DNA from 3 places in the Rahnella sp. RFA10(1/100) genome. Region 1 is predicted to be linked to each of the others. Evidence: predicted binding sites of a transcription regulator. Region 1 holds the regulator's gene; each other region holds the start of a gene.

Region 1 (3,285 bases):
AAAGCTTTATCGAATATGGCAAAACCGGCACCGGCCGTTCACGTAAGTATTTGCATACTTATGACGAAGCGGTTCCCTATAATCAGGTGCCGGGCACGTTTACGCCATGGCAGGCGTTGCCGGAACCAACGGATATCTTATTCTATGAAGGCCTGCACGGCGGTGTAGTGACAGACAAAATTGATGTCGCCGCCCAGGTCGATTTGCTGGTCGGCGTTGTGCCTATCGTTAACCTGGAGTGGATCCAGAAACTGGTGCGCGATACCGGGGAGCGTGGCCATTCACGTGAAGCAGTGATGGATTCCGTCGTGCGTTCGATGGATGATTATATCAGCTACATTACGCCGCAGTTTTCCCGCACCCACATCAACTTCCAGCGTGTGCCGACTATCGACACCTCAAACCCGTTCGCAGCAAAAGCCATTCCGTCACTGGATGAAAGCTTTGTGGTGATCCATTTCCAGGGACTGGACGACATCGATTTCCCCTATCTGCTGGCAATGTTGCAGGGGTCATTTATCTCGCACATCAAAACGCTGGTGGTACCAGGTGGGAAAATGGGGCTGGCGATGGAGCTGATCATGGCGCCACTGGTGCAGCGCCTGATGGAAGGTAAGAAAATCGAGTAAACTTTATTCCGCTGCAATCACTTCAAAGCTGTGGGTGATGGTGGCCGCTTTACCCAACATCAGAGACACTGAACAGTATTTTTCGGCAGAAAGGCTGACCGCACGTTCAACAATCTTATCGGTCAGATCCTTACCGGTGACGATAAAATGCAGATTGATATGCGTGAACAGACGCGGCGCTTCTTCGCGGCGTTGTGAAGTCAGCTTCACTTCACAATCACGCACGTCATTACGGCCTTTCTGTAAAATAGATACCACGTCAATTGCACTGCAGCCGCCTGCGGACATCAGTAACATTTCCATCGGGCTTGGGGCTTTATCGCCCGCGTTACCATCCATTGAAATCTGATGACCCGACGCTGACTCACCTAAAAAGGTCAGCCCTTCAACCCATTTGACACGTGCGTGCATGAACTATTCTCCCGGTGAATAAACTTTTAGAAATCTGCTCTCAGAGTACCCTTTAGACCAAAATCTGGCAACGTAACCCGATCGCCATCATGCTGAAGCGAGACAACAGAAGACAGCATCTCAAACCTGTGCTACAAACAAAGCCGAAACATACTTTCCAGTAAATTGCGGTGACGGTTTTTGCGGTTTAAGAACAGAACCCACGGTGTTAACAGCAATAAACAGGCTGTTGCACTCCGACATCCGCTTGCAGCATTTCTGGGGAGTTATATGCTGAAAGGGCGCTTTGGATTTGAAGTGCCATACAGGGAACTCTGAGCCCTGTGATTTTGGGCAGCGATAACAACAGAGGATAATAGCTAATGGTTCTCGGCAAGCCACAAACAGACCCGACTCTTGAATGGTTCCTGTCTCACTGTCATATACATAAGTATCCTTCTAAAAGTACGCTGATTCACCAGGGTGAAAAAGCCGAAACGCTTTACTACATCGTGAAAGGGTCAGTTGCTGTCCTGATTAAAGATGAAGAAGGCAAGGAAATGATACTGTCCTACCTTAACCAAGGTGACTTCATCGGTGAGCTGGGACTCTTCGAAGAAGGTCAGGAACGTAGTGCCTGGGTACGTGCTAAAACTGCCTGTGAAGTGGCTGAAATTTCGTATAAAAAGTTCCGCCAGCTGATTCAGGTTAACCCGGATATTCTGATGCGTCTCTCCGCGCAGATGGCCAACCGTCTGCAAGTGACGTCAGAGAAAGTCGGCAACCTTGCCTTCCTCGACGTAACCGGTCGTATCGCTCAAACGTTGCTCAACCTGGCTAAACAGCCTGATGCAATGACCCATCCGGACGGGATGCAAATCAAGATTACCCGTCAGGAAATTGGCCAAATCGTCGGTTGTTCACGTGAAACAGTCGGACGAATCCTCAAAATGCTGGAAGATCAGAGCCTGATCTCCGCACACGGGAAAACGATTGTCGTTTACGGCACACGTTAATCCCTCGAAAATTGGCGCGGCAGAATACTGTCGCGCCTTTTTTATGGGCTAAGCTTTACCCATGACGTTATGGCGAAAACTGTTTTACCATCCTGAAGTGAATTACGCGCTGCGCCAGACGCTGGTGTTGTGCCTGCCTGTTGGCATTTGCTGGCTGTTTGGCAACTTGCAAATGGGTCTGCTGTTTTCCCTCTGCCCGGCCTGCTGTAACATCGCCGGTCTGGATACCCCGCACAAACGCTTTTTCAAACGTCTGATCGTCGGCGGTTCACTGTTTGCCGTGAGCAGCATTCTGCTGCAACTGATGCTGGAAAACTGGTACGTTCCGCTGCCGCTGATCATGCTATCGCTGGCGTTATTGCTCGGCGTTACCGGTGAAATCAGCCCGTTACATGCGCGCCTGTTACCCGGCGCGCTGGTAGCCACTATTTTCACGCTGAGTATGGTCGGTGTGCGCCCGATGTGGCAGGCACCGGTGCTGTTCGCAGCAGGCACAGCCTGGTACGGGGTGTTTAACTGGGTGTGGTTTCGTATTTCGCAAGAACAGCCTATGCGCGAAACGCTCAGCCAGCTTTATCTGCAACTCGCGGATTATTTCGAGGCCAAGTACAGTCTGCTGACGCAACATACCGATCCCGAGACGGCGTTGCCGCCATTACTTACCCGTCAGCAGCAGGTTATCGATCTGATTGCCCTGCTTTATCAGCAATTACACATGCTGCCACAACACGGACATCATCATCACCATAAGCGACTGTTTCAGCTTTTTCAGGTTGCTCTCGATTTGCAGGAGCACATTACCGTCAGCCTGCATCAGCCGGAGGAAGTACAGAAACTGGTTGAGGAAAGCCATGCAGAAGCGGTAATCCGCCGCAATGCGCAGGTGATTTCCACCCGTCTTCGGGTGATTGCCGGCGATATTCTTTATCACCGTTTATCTGAGCGCTTTACCATGGCCAATGAGCTGGCTGCGCTGGAGAAAATCGCCGCGCGTAACCCGGACAATCCGGTTGGCCAGTTTTGTTATTACCATTTCAGCCGCATTGCGCGCCTGCTGCGGACCCAGCGCCCGTTATACCGGCGCGATCTGATGAGCACCCAGCCACGTCTGCCCTTCTGGACTGCGCTAAAAAGCTATCTTTCTTTCAAATCCGTGGCCCTGCGTAATGCCGCGCGTCTGGGCATTATTTTAGCGATTGGCAGCAGCCTGGGGCTGTTCTTCAATTTGCCCAAACCGTACTGGATTTTGC
Region 2 (3,285 bases), on a different contig from region 1:
TTCGACAATCTGATAAAACTCAATAATTTCATGCTGAGAAAGGGCGGCGGTGGGTTCGTCGAGAATCACCACCTGGGCATCAAACGACAGTGCGCGGGCGATCGCCACCATGTGGCGTTGCGCGATACTCAGTTCTTTGAGGATAGCGTGAGGGTCAATATTCACTTCAAGTCGCGTCAGGATATCACGCGCCTGCTGATGCATCGCCTGCCAGTTCAGACGCTTGAAAATGCCGTGATAAAGATAGTGGCCGACAAAGATATTCTCGGTGACAGAAAGTTCGTCAAACAGTACGGTTTCCTGATGGATAGCGGTGATGCCAACTTTGTGGGCGGATTCGGGATTCGGCAGTTTTATCGGAATAGCTTTATAGTGCAACTCCCCTTCCTCCGGCTGATAAATGCCGGTCATGACTTTCACCAGCGTTGATTTTCCCGCGCCGTTTTCGCCAATCAGGGCGGTTACTTTACCCGGATACAAATCCACGTGAACGTTATTTAACGCCCTGACACCCGGAAAGACTTTGCTGATGCCCTGCAATGACAACAGCGGTGTCGCTGAATCACTCATGTTGTTTCCCCAGTCTGACTAAGTACAACAAAACGGCTGACCGGTAATCCGGCCAGCCGCGTTCAGGATCAGAAGATTTTAGAGAATTTATCGATATTACTGGCGTCGTAGACAAAAGGTTCAGCCATTGCACCGCTGCCGTCTGCATCAAGTTTCACTTTACCTAAACGGCCCATGCTGGCTTCCGTCTTAGTGGCGGTGCCTTTCACCAAATCATCAGCCAGATAGGTAGCGGCGTAACCCAGATCTATCGGGTTCCAGATGGCAAAACTTTTCGTTGCACCGGATTTCACTGCGCCTGCCATTTCAGACGGCAGCCCGAGTCCTGTAACGTAAACCTTACCGATTTTGCCCTGATCTTTGACCGCCTGCGCCGCTGCCACGATACCCACGGATGAAGGGGAAATAATCACTTTCAGATCCGGATAGGATTTCAACAGACCAATGGTTTCGCGGTAGCTTTTATCTGACAAATCATCACCATAAGCGACGGTCACCAGATTCACCGAAGGGTATTTCGGCAGCACTTTTTTCATTTCCGCAATCCACAGATTCTGGTTGGTGGAGGTAGGGGTTGCGCTCAGGATCGCGACATCACCTTTCTCCACATTCAGCGCTTTCAGCGCGTCGGCAGCCAGTTTGACGTTGGTTTCACCAATCAATGCATTGTTGGAGGGATTGAGATGGATCTGGCGGCCATCTTTGGCGACACCGGAATCCCAGGACACCACTTTAATGCCGCGCTGCATGGCTTTTTTCAGCACCGGCACCAGTGCATCGGGGTCATTGGCCGAGACGGCGATGGCGTCGACGCCCTGCGCAATCAGGCCATTTAGCACTTCGATTTGCGCTTCGGCGGTGGTCGTTGTCGGGCCGGTATAGATTACTTTTACATCACCCAGTTCTTTGGCAGCCTGCTGAGCGCCGACGTTTGCTGCTTCAAAAAAACCGTTGCCCAGCGACTTTGCCACCAGTGCAATTTTCACTTCTGCCGATGCCGCGCCTGCCAGCAGAATACTGCCCGCCATCAGGGTGAGGCTCAGTACGTGTTTTAATTTCATTGTTTGTACTCCGCATAAAGTTTAACGACTAAAAAATTGCCGACGCGCCAGGCGCATGATCACGACTCTAGGAGGTTGCTGACAGGCTCACCTTTCCGCGAGTGCCAGTTCAGCGCGAACTATGGCAAAGATGCAAAGGTTTAAGCGAACAACCTCACAATTTGATAACAATCTTGTTTCGGTCATGCCAAACGGTCAGAAAAACACACATTACCGGTCTTAGAAAACCGCACTGAAATTGGGCATAAAGCTACGCAGGGTGCCGGATTGCAAAGGATTTAATAAGGAAGGGAATGTTTTGTTCAAAAGCGGCTGGCGGATCACAGTTTCAACCCGATGGACACTCCGGCGCCGACTAAGATATTACGATAATGTTAATAAGGAGTCGGAAATGACCGTGTTACGCAGTAGTGAGTATTTTCTCTCAGGAGATTTCCCGGTCGCTATTGAACCCCGTTATCCGCAGGAAACCTTTCCTGAACATCATCATCAGGATTTCAATGAAATTGTGCTGGTTGAGCATGGCACCGGCACGCACGTTTTTAATGATCAGCCGCTGATCCTGAGTTCGGGCAGTGTGTGTTTTGTACGCCACTGCGACCATCATCTCTATGAAGATACCGACCACCTGCATCTGACCAACGTGCTGTATCGCAGCCCGAATGCGTTTCGTTTTCTCAACGGCGTCGGTGATTTACTGCCGCAGGAAGTGGACGGGGTCTATCCTGCGCACTGGCGCATCAGTCCGAATCAGATAATCCAGGCTAAAATGCTGATTGATTTGCTGGCGCGATCCCCTGCTATGCAATCTCCGCAATCGCAGGCGCAGCAGGAATTATATTTTATGCAGCTGTTATTGTTACTGCGCAAAGGCAGCCGTGAGGTGGGTTATCGCGGGCAGGGCGGTGATCTGAACAATCTGCTGGACTGGTTGAATGAGCATTACAACGAGGACGTCGACTGGCCTGAACTGGCTGCGCGGTTCTCAATGTCGCTGCGCACCTTGCATCGCCAGATGAAACAGCAAACCGGCTGCACACCGCTCAATTACCTCAACCGCCTGCGTCTGCTCAATGCGCGTAACATGCTGCGTTTCAGCGACAGCCCGATAACCGAGATTGCGCACAACTGCGGTTTCTGTGATAGCAATTATTTCTCCACATTGTTTAAACGCGAATTTGGTTATGCCCCCCGAAGTGTGCGCCAGTAGCCCCGTAATTTGCAAAAATGTTATGTCAGTCAGTCCGACCATGACATTTTTGCCATTTCTCAAAATTAAATGGCAACCACGGAAAGGTAATGACTCCCCGGATAGAACAGGCTGTTAAAACTTCACAAAAAAGAGCTTTTTTATTAACAATTCGTTCATCACCTCTATCCGTATTTGGAGACGCTACATGAGCACAGTTCAGAAACGTATGTACATCAACGGCGAGTTCGTCGAAAACACGGGCGGTAAATGGATTGACGTTGTGAATCCGGCGACAGAACACGTGATTTCGCAGATCCCCGAAGGGTCGGCTGAAGATGCTAAAAAAGCCATTGATGCGGCCGAAGCGGCGCAACCGGGCTGGGAAGCCTTGCCTGCAGTAGAACGCGGCGTATGGCTGCATAAAATCGCCGACGGTATCCGTGAGCGCGAAGCCGAACTGAC
Region 3 (3,285 bases), on a different contig from region 1:
GCCATGTTCTGCACCCGTGGCGTCCTGTCCGCTGGAAGGCTTACTGGTGACGCCTTGTTCAAACAGGTGCGGTTTGAGCGCATCTTCCACACCGTTGCCCTGATCGGCGACTTCAATCAGCAGTTCCTGGTTTCTGTCGGAAATATACAATTCAACCGGTGCAGGCGGCGACAGCGCTTTCAGCGTGGCGTCCACGGCGTTATCGAGCAAGTTACCGACTACGGACATCAGCTCGGTTTCGCTAATGCCTGCCGGAATGCGGGTGAGCTGACAAGCCGGGTCGAAACTCAGCCCGACGCCTTTTTCACGCGCGCTGACGTATTTCCCCAGCAGCAGGCCGCACAGCGCGGGTGAGGTAAAGCGCGCTGAGACGAAATCCAGCACCGCCTGTGCGCCTTCCGATTGCGCCTGTATATAGTGCATGGCGTCATCGTAACGCTGCATTTGCAACAAACCTGCCAGCGTGGCGGTCCAGTTGAGCTGTTCATGGCGCATGATGCGCAGATTATCAGCATAGCGTTTCACCTGACTCAACTGGCTGCTCAGCGTATTAATGTCATTTTTATCGCGGAAACTGAATACCCAGCCACTCTCTGCACCGGGTTCCAGTTCGATTGGCACGCGGTTGACGATCACCTGGCGCTGATTAAGTACCGTAATCTGATCATGTTGACTGTTATTTCCACTGATGCCGCTTTGCGTGAAGAATGCGGGAGGCGTCTGAAGCACCTCCGCCAGGGGTTTACCCAGCAGTTCGTTTTCGGGCCGGCGGATATCGAGCAATTCACGCGCAGCCCGGTTAATGGAAATCAGCTGCTTTTCAGCGTTAACCGCAAATACGCCTTCATACATGGCTTCCAGTAAAGCTTTTTGCTGGCGAACCAGCAGGGCGATATCTTTGGGTTCCAGCCAGAACATCTGTCTTTTAACGTTACGGGTAAACATCCAGGAAAAGATAAACAACAATAATAAAAGCAGCAAACCGTATAAACCGGCCTGCGCCAGACGGCGGCCATTAATATTGTCGATATATGAGGTGAGATAACCGACCGAAACAATCCCGATCACCTGGTTATTCGCATCCAGAATCGGGGCTTTGCTGCGTAATGAAACGCCAATGCCGCCCTGACGCACAGAAATAATGGTTTTACCGGCCAGTACACCGGCGTTATCACCGCCGATCATCGGCAGGTCTACGCGATCCGGCGATTCGGAATGATAAAGATGCAGCTCGCGGGTGTCGCCGATGACGATATAACTGGCGTCACTTTTATCGCGTAATGGCTGGATAAGCTGCGCGATGCCGGAAATATCCCGCGCCTTAACTTTCTGCGCCAGCCCTGGCATCAGCGCAATCTCGCTGGCCTGAACCCGGGCACGCTGACCGAGATCATGATGCAACTGGCGGTCGATAATATGAAATAAAATCGCCCCCAGCAGTGCCAGCAACACGCAGGAAAATACCACCAGAGATAAAAAGAGTTTTACCTGAAAAGGTAATCTGAATTTCATACGACCTGCTGCAAGGCGAACTTAAAACATACATTGAATAAGCCTATCACGGCAAAATGTGAGCCGTAATCGCAGAGAAGCAGAGTTGTGAACAGGAGATTAAAATGGCGATGATTTCACACAGTAATGACAGGGTTAAAGGTGGGTTTTACTACTAATCTTATAATCCTTATAAAGCAAGGTGCATTAACACCATAAACACCATAACAACCTTTATCCCTGCGATTTTAATTTGAACAACCTCACATCCGGCTGACCGGTCGTTTTCATATGCTCAGACCATCAATAAGAAAAGACTCCCGAAGAAAGAGGCAATGTCATGAGCACAACCGACGATTCCTACATCGCTGTCAAAGAAACGAAAACCTCCGGCCTTTCAGCCAGACAAAAATGGTGGCACATTCTTGATAACTACAAAATAGGCATCATCCCGCTGCCATTTTTTCTGCTGGCGGGCGTACTGATCCTGCTTGACTGCCTGAACGGCAAGTTGCCGAGCGACATCGTGGTGATGGTCGCCACGCTGGCCTTCTTCGGCTTTGCCTGCGGTGAGTTCGGTAAACGCTTACCTGTGGTAGGGAAACTGGGGGCCGCGGCGATTTGTGCCACGTTTATTCCTTCGGCGATGGTGCATTATGGTCTGCTGCCGGATGTTGTTGTTGACTCCACGGTCAAATTTTATAAATCCACCAATATTCTCTACCTCTATATTTGCTGCATTATTGTCGGCAGCATCATGAGCATGAATCGTCAGGTGTTGATTCAGGGCTTTATGCGTATTTTTGTGCCGATGCTGTGCGGCGAAGTTGTCGGGATGATCGCCGGTATGGCGATGGGCACGGTTTTAGGTTTACCGCCGGTGCAAACCTTCTTTTTCCTGATCCTGCCAATCATGGCCGGTGGTGTAGGAGAAGGCGCAATCCCGCTGTCGATGGGTTACGCGACCATCCTGCATATGGAGCAAGGTGTGGCGCTTGGGCGCATTCTGCCGATTGTTATGCTTGGCGGTCTGACGGCCATTGTGCTGGCGGGTGTGCTGAATCAGCTGGGGAAACGTTATCCACATCTGACGGGTGAAGGCCAGCTGATGCCGTCGGGCAACGGCAAGATGGGCAGCGGTACTGAGGAATTTAACGGTAACCCGGGCGTCAATGCGCTGGCCTGTGGCGCACTGCTGGCGATCCTGTTGTACATGGTCGGAATGCTGGGCCAGAAATGGATTGGCCTGCCGGCGCCCGTGGGCATGCTGTTTGCGGCGGTGCTGGTGAAACTGGCTAACGGCGTTTCGCCGACTATTCAGCACGGTTCAATGACGGTGTATAAATTCTTCCGTACGGCGGTAACTTATCCGGTGTTATTCGCGGTGGGGGTGGCCATTACGCCTTGGCAGGAGCTGATCAACGCTTTCACTATTCAGAACCTGCTGGTGATTGTGACCACCGTAATGGCGCTGGTCGGCACCGGCTTTTATGTGGGTAAGAAAATCGGCATGCATCCTATCGATGTGGCGATCGTCTCCTGCTGTCAGAGCGGGCAGGGCGGCACCGGTGACGTGGCAATTCTGACATCCGGTAACCGCATGACGCTGATGCCCTTCGCGCAAATTGCTACCCGCATAGGCGGCGCAATTAACGTATCCGTCGGATTATTCGTGCTGGCGAAATTCTTCGCATAACATCTTCCCCCCTTCAGCCGAAGGGGGACACAGAGAACGCCCCTGCGTCTGTTTTTAGACACATTGCGGGGGTATTTTTCCGATGAAATAATCCTCCG

Evidence for each region. The regulator CRP, encoded in region 1, controls carbon source genes, mostly activating them, when cyclic AMP is high. The targets are predictions, from matches to a motif close to ATGTGANNNNNNTCACAT.
Region 2: a site for CRP is predicted at 1,774-1,791, ahead of rhaS (rhamnose ABC transporter substrate-binding protein). Genes of this name have one in related genera too.
Region 3: a site for CRP is predicted at 1,743-1,760, ahead of ETV65_RS20225 (2-hydroxycarboxylate transporter family protein). Genes of this name have one in related genera too.

The regions. Positions count from the first base shown of each region.
Region 1 is NZ_SEWR01000005.1:14,990-18,274, forward strand. Features, by position in the region: gene ETV65_RS15745 (phosphoribulokinase) at 1-629, shown strand, start outside; gene ETV65_RS15750 (OsmC family protein) at 633-1,040, opposite strand; gene crp (cAMP-activated global transcriptional regulator CRP) at 1,403-2,035, shown strand; gene ETV65_RS15760 (YccS/YhfK family putative transporter) at 2,097-3,285, shown strand, end outside.
Region 2 is NZ_SEWR01000004.1:36,964-40,248, reverse strand. Features, by position in the region: gene ETV65_RS13605 (sugar ABC transporter ATP-binding protein) at 1-570, opposite strand, end outside; gene rhaS (rhamnose ABC transporter substrate-binding protein) at 639-1,631, opposite strand; gene rhaS (HTH-type transcriptional activator RhaS) at 2,023-2,841, shown strand; gene aldA (aldehyde dehydrogenase) at 3,029-3,285, shown strand, end outside.
Region 3 is NZ_SEWR01000008.1:22,500-25,784, forward strand. Features, by position in the region: gene ETV65_RS20220 (sensor histidine kinase) at 1-1,512, opposite strand, end outside; gene ETV65_RS20225 (2-hydroxycarboxylate transporter family protein) at 1,832-3,187, shown strand.